One region of the Planococcus donghaensis genome, then DNA from elsewhere that is predicted to be linked to it. Evidence: a T-box and tRNA genes for the amino acid it is inferred to sense, from the RefSeq annotation. Region 1 holds a T-box; the other holds one or more tRNA genes.

Region 1 (3,220 bases):
TGTAGCTCGTGGCTATACAGGACGCGACAAAATCTTAAAATTCGAAGGCTGCTACCATGGTCATGGCGACAGTTTGTTAATCAAAGCAGGTTCTGGCGTTGCAACTCTTGGTTTGCCAGATTCACCTGGTGTCCCAGCATCAGTTGCTCAAAACACCATTACAGTCCCTTTCAATGACCTTGAAAGCGTTCGTTTAGCTTTCCAAGAGTTCGGCGATCAACTAGCGGCTGTGATTGTAGAACCAGTTGCAGGGAATATGGGCGTTGTTCCACCGAACGAAGGGTTCTTAATGGAACTTCGCAACTTAACACACGAAAACGGCACAGTGCTCATTTTTGATGAAGTAATGACAGGATTCCGTGTTGGCTATAACTGTGCACAAGGCTATTACGGCGTAACGCCTGATATGACTTGCCTTGGCAAAGTAATTGGCGGCGGTTTACCAGTTGGCGCATTCGGAGGTAAACGTGAAATTATGGAGCAAGTTGCACCGAGTGGTTCGATATACCAAGCGGGTACATTGTCAGGTAATCCACTTGCTATGCGTGCTGGCTTTGAAACACTTTCTCGCTTATCAGAAGAAAGCTACAACACGTTCATCGAACGCGGCGATCAACTTGAAAAAGGATTCCGCGAAGCCGCAACAAAATACAACATCCCGCATACAGTTAACCGTGCAGGATCAATGATCGGCGTATTTTTCACAAACGAAGACGTAGTTGATTTCGAATCAGCAAAAACGTCAGACCTTGAACTGTTCGCAAATTATTACCGCTTAATGGCGGAAGAAGGCATTTACTTGCCACCATCCCAGTTTGAAGGCATGTTCCTATCGACTGCCCATACGGAAGAGCATATCGCAAAAACCGTAGAAGCATTCCATACCGTATTTGCTAAACTCGCACGCTAATAAAATAAGTAGAGCTACCCTAAAAAGTTATGTAAGTAACTAATTGGGGTAGCTTTTTTGTGTGTTGAGTTTTCGGTTGTAGGAAATCGTTGTTTTCCGTTCCAATGCTCGCTTTCCGCGGACACGGCCTCAGCCGCTTCACTCACTGCGTTCGCTCCAGGGTCTTCAGCTCGTGTTATTTCCGCAGGAGTCGAGCATCTGCACTCCAAACAACTAGGCGTATTACTTTAATAGAAAGTTGTCTTGCTGAATAAAAGTAATATTTTTTAATAAGGTACCATTCTAAAATAATGATGAAACAATCCTCGTAAGCCACTTCGTTTTTTAACACATAAGCGACCGAAGCGGAATAAGAAAGCGACACAACCTACCCAAACCACTCCATAAAAGATGTCTACTCACTAAGCTTCGGCGCGTCCAAGGGCTAGGCGAAGCTAGAAGACAGGTGTTCTTCCTGGCTTCTGGCGGGAGCCATGCCCAAAGCGTCCGAAGCGGAATAAGAAAGTGACACAATTTCCCAAACAATCCCACAAATAGATGTCCACACTCTAAGCTTCGGCGCGTCCAAGGGCTAGGTGAAGCGAAAAGACCGGTGCACTTCCGGGCTTATCGCGTGAGCCATGCCCAAAGCGATTCTCACTATCTCCATCCTCATAATCCCGTAAAATTCTAGCTCCCTTCAAGAACTTCAAAATAACTTGACGCAAAAACCTTCTATTGAGTACAATAAGAGTAATTAGATATTCATGCGTTGATGAGGATAGTAGGGTATACGGGCATTTCAGAGAGAGGACCATTTGGTGAGAGGTCTTTATGGCGTATAGTTGAATGTCACCTCGGAGCAGTTGCCGTGAAAAGAGTAGCGGGAACCGGACTTAACATCCGTTATGAAACTTGAGAGCCAGGTCTGTAACTAGACCTGTGTATAAAGGTGGTACCGCGAAAAACTCCTTCGTCCTTTAAAGACGACAGGAGTTTTTTGCGTTCTACCAGAAACTAAAGGAGGAATTCCCATGACTGAACAAATGTCCACAAAGTACGATCCGCAATCGATTGAGAAAGGCCGTTACGATTGGTGGGTCGACCAAAAATTCTTTGAAGCCAAACCAGAAAGCGGCAAAACGCCGTATACCATCGTGATTCCTCCGCCAAATGTTACCGGCAAACTACACTTAGGTCACGCGTGGGATACTACATTACAAGACATCATGACGCGCATGAAACGCATGCAAGGCTTTGACGCACTATGGCTTCCAGGAATGGATCATGCAGGGATTGCTACACAAGCTAAAGTAGAAGGCAAACTCAAAGAAGAAGGCCGTTCACGTTATGATTTAGGACGTGAAGCGTTTCTTGAAGAATCATGGAAATGGAAAGATCAATACGCAGGTCATATTCGTGAGCAATGGGCAAAATTAGGTCTCGGACTTGATTATTCGCGTGAGCGCTTTACATTAGATGACGGATTGTCAAAAGCAGTACGTGAAGTATTCGTAAAATTATACGAGAAAAAACTTATTTATCGTGGCAAATACATCATCAACTGGGACCCGAATACGCAAACTGCAATTTCAGATATTGAAGTGATTCACAAAGACGTAAAAGGTGCTTTTTATCATATGCGTTATCCGCTTGCAGACGGCAGTGGACATATTGAAGTAGCGACAACACGTCCAGAAACAATGCTTGGCGATACAGCGGTCGCGGTTCACCCGAAAGACGATCGCTATAAGCAGTTAATCGGCAAAAAAGTTATTTTGCCAATCGTGGGACGCGAAATTGAAATTGTTGCAGACGATTACGTGGATCGAGAATTTGGAAGTGGTGCCGTTAAAATCACACCAGCTCATGACCCGAATGACTTTGAAATTGGGAACCGTCACAATTTAGAGCGCGTACTTGTTATGAACGAAGATGGATCAATGAACGAAAACGCGGGCAAATACGAAGGCTTAGATCGCTTTGAATGCCGTAAGCAAATCGTAAAAGACTTACAAGACATGGACGTGTTGTTCGAAATTGAAGAGCATATTCATTCTGTTGGTCACTCTGAGCGTAGCGGAGCTGTAGTAGAGCCTTACCTATCAACACAATGGTTTGTTGATATGCAACCATTAGCTGCTGCATCTGTAGAAGCGCAAAAAAATGGCGACGGTGTTAATTTTGTACCAGATCGTTTTGAGAAAACGTATTTACACTGGATGGAAAACATTCGCGACTGGTGTATTTCTCGTCAATTGTGGTGGGGGCATCAAATTCCAGCTTGGTATCATAACGAAACAAATGAAATTTACGTAGGGCACGAAGCAC
Region 2 (3,220 bases), on a different replicon from region 1:
CCTGATATTGAATTTTGGTGCAACTTGTACAGGATAGGTAGGAGCCTTAGAGCCCGGAGCGCCAGCTTCGGAGGAGGCGTCGGTGGGATACTACCCTGGTTGTATTGAAATTCTAACCCACAAGCCTGATCGGCTTGGGAGACAGTGTCAGGCGGGCAGTTTGACTGGGGCGGTCGCCTCCTAAAGAGTAACGGAGGCGCCCAAAGGTTCCCTCAGAATGGTTGGAAATCATTCGCAGAGTGTAAAGGCAGAAGGGAGCTTGACTGCGAGACGTACATGTCGAGCAGGGTCGAAAGACGGGCTTAGTGATCCGGTGGTTCCGCATGGAAGGGCCATCGCTCAACGGATAAAAGCTACCCCGGGGATAACAGGCTTATCTCCCCCAAGAGTCCACATCGACGGGGAGGTTTGGCACCTCGATGTCGGCTCATCGCATCCTGGGGCTGTAGTCGGTCCCAAGGGTTGGGCTGTTCGCCCATTAAAGCGGTACGCGAGCTGGGTTCAGAACGTCGTGAGACAGTTCGGTCCCTATCCGTCGCGGGCGCAGGAAATTTGAGAGGAGCTGTCCTTAGTACGAGAGGACCGGGATGGACACACCGCTGGTGTACCAGTTGTTCTGCCAAGGGCATCGCTGGGTAGCTATGTGTGGCCGGGATAAGTGCTGAAAGCATCTAAGCACGAAGCCCCCCTCAAGATGAGATTTCCCATTGCGCAAGCAAGTAAGATCCCTCAAAGACGATGAGGTAGATAGGTTCGAGGTGGAAGCGTGGCGACATGTGCAGCTGACGAATACTAATCGATCGAGGACTTAACCAAAACCATGTACACGAAGACTTGCCCGTTCCAATGTCGTTTATCCAGTTTTGAGTGAACAAGCACTCAACCAAATAGTCCAGTGATGATGGCAAAGAGGCCACACCCGTTCCCATCCCGAACACGGCAGTTAAGCTCTTTTGCGCCGATGGTAGTTGGGGGTTTCCCCCTGTGAGAGTAGGACGTCGCTGGGCTATTCTATGTTTATTTTTTATTCCTAATGATTCTTTTACCTTGCTTCCATAGCTCAGCAGGTAGAGTGCTTCCATGGTAAGGAAGAGGTCACCGGTTCGAATCCGGTTGGAAGCTTTTGTTTTTACAAGGTTTCTCTAATAGGGAATGAAATAAACGATTTTATTATGCAAGGCCCCTTGGTCAAGCGGTTAAGACACCGCCCTTTCACGGCGGTAACACGGGTTCGAATCCCGTAGGGGTCACCATTTTGGAGGATTAGCTCAGCTGGGAGAGCATCTGCCTTACAAGCAGAGGGTCGGCGGTTCGATCCCGTCATCCTCCACCATTCTTTTCATAACTGTATACGGTGGGGTAGCGAAGTGGCTAAACGCGGCGGACTGTAAATCCGCTCCTTCGGGTTCGGCAGTTCGAATCTGCCCCCACCACCAGTTTTATTATGAGTACCGATGGGGTATAGCCAAGCGGTAAGGCAACGGGTTTTGATCCCGTCATGCCCTGGTTCGAATCCAGGTACCCCAGCCATTTTTTATTGTGAGCCATTAGCTCAGCTGGTAGAGCATCTGACTTTTAATCAGAGGGTCGAAGGTTCGAATCCTTCATGGCTCATTCTTTTAACATCCTTGCGCCTGTTCAGCGCGGGGCCTTAGCTCAGCTGGGAGAGCGCGTCGCTGGCAGTGACGAGGTCAGGGGTTCGAGCCCCCTAGGCTCCATTGTTCCATGTGTATTTGTACTATCCATGTGTAAAAAACCCGTATCCATTCATTTGGATACGGGTTTTTTTTAGGTTCCGATGTATTCGGACTGTGGACGGAAGATGACGTTGTTTTCTTGTTGTTCGATTGTATGAACTGTCCATCCCACGATGCGCGCCACACTGAAAGTGGGTGTAAACAATTGAGTCGGCATCTCAATAGATCGCATAATCGCTGCTGCATAAAATTCTACATTGGTGTAAAGTGCCCGACCAGGCTTTTGTTTATTGAGCTTTTTAACAATATAGGCTTCTGCTGTCACTGCTAAATCGAGCCACGCATCTTCTCCTTGAAGCGCTAGGCATTTTTTTCGAAGGATGATGGACCGTGGATCTTCTGTCCGGTAAACTCGGTGACCAAAGCCCATAATTTTTTCTCCATTATTTAATTTTTCTTCAATAATTGGAGCGATGCGATCTTCCGTTTTTATCGTATCCAGTAAATCGATAACGCCTGACGGGGCACCCCCGTGAAGAGGGCCTTTCATGGTGCCAAGAGCTGAGGTGATGGCGGATACTAAGTCGGACTCCGTTGAAATGGTAACACGTGCCGCAAACGTTGAAGCATTCATGCCATGTTCCATCGTTAGTTTTAAATACGTTTCGAGCGCTTCTGTTTGCACAGCAGAAGGCAGTTGTTCGTTGATCATCCAAAGATAATTAGCGGTGTGTCCTAAATCATCTCTCGGTTCAACGGGTTGCTGTCCATTTTGAATGCGGTAAAAAGCTGCGGTCATTACCGGTAACGCTGCTGTAAGTGCAATGGCTTGTTCTTGAGAAGATAAGGCTTGGAATTTGGTATGTGTATAAGCGGATACCAATGTTCGCATAGCATCCATTAATGAGATTTCTTTTGGCAAAAGCTCTGTAATTTGAACAATATGCTCAGGTAGTTTTCGGTAAAACAGCAATTGTTGTTGAAGTTGCTCGAGTTGTTGGACGTTTGGTGATTGACCGTACCAAAGAAAATAAGCTGTTTCCTCAAATGATTTCTCTTGGATAACCGCTTCAACCAGTTCACCACGATAGCGTAATTCCCCTAAGTCCCCGTCCACAGAAGCAATCGCAGTTTGAACAGCTACTACGCCTTTTAATCCTTTTTGAAACATGTGAATTCCTCCTTTTCTTTTAGTTTACTCCTAGCGATTGATAATAAAAATTAAAGATATATAATTAAGACAATTAAAAATATTAATCGAAATGAGGGATGTTATGGAAGTTCAATGGTTGAGAACGTTTGTGGATGCGGCAGAAACCTTGAATTTCAGAAAAACGTCAGAGCGCTTGTTGATGTCGCAGCCAAGTGTAACGGTCCATATTCGATTATTGGAAGAAAATTTAGGACTCTCTTTATTTAAGCGCAGTCATAATCGGGTATCGTTAACAGAAGAAGGCCGACATTTTAAAGAAAAAGCACAGAAAGTGTTAGAGCAACTAGATGGCAGTGTGGAAGAATTGCAC

What was found. The T-box of region 1 lies ahead of BCM40_RS06640 (valine--tRNA ligase). A T-box ahead of a tRNA ligase gene usually reads a tRNA of that ligase, here a tRNA-Val.
Region 2: it encodes a tRNA-Val, which carries the amino acid that the T-box ahead of BCM40_RS06640 (valine--tRNA ligase) is inferred to sense. The anticodon was not compared.

The regions. Positions count from the first base shown of each region.
Region 1 covers NZ_CP016543.2:1,326,305-1,329,524, forward strand. The annotation lists gene hemL (glutamate-1-semialdehyde 2,1-aminomutase) at 1-910, shown strand, start outside; T-box leader at 1,653-1,873, shown strand; gene BCM40_RS06640 (valine--tRNA ligase) at 1,924-3,220, shown strand, end outside.
Region 2 covers NZ_CP016544.1:5,461-8,680, reverse strand. The annotation lists rRNA gene BCM40_RS16190 (23S ribosomal RNA) at 1-816, shown strand, start outside; rRNA gene rrf (5S ribosomal RNA) at 892-1,007, shown strand; tRNA gene BCM40_RS16180 (tRNA-Thr) at 1,050-1,122, shown strand; tRNA gene BCM40_RS16175 (tRNA-Glu) at 1,179-1,253, shown strand; tRNA gene BCM40_RS16170 (tRNA-Val) at 1,258-1,333, shown strand; tRNA gene BCM40_RS16165 (tRNA-Tyr) at 1,354-1,436, shown strand; tRNA gene BCM40_RS16160 (tRNA-Gln) at 1,456-1,530, shown strand; tRNA gene BCM40_RS16155 (tRNA-Lys) at 1,542-1,614, shown strand; tRNA gene BCM40_RS16150 (tRNA-Ala) at 1,646-1,718, shown strand; gene BCM40_RS16145 (citrate synthase/methylcitrate synthase) at 1,789-2,868, opposite strand; gene BCM40_RS16140 (LysR family transcriptional regulator) at 2,972-3,220, shown strand, end outside.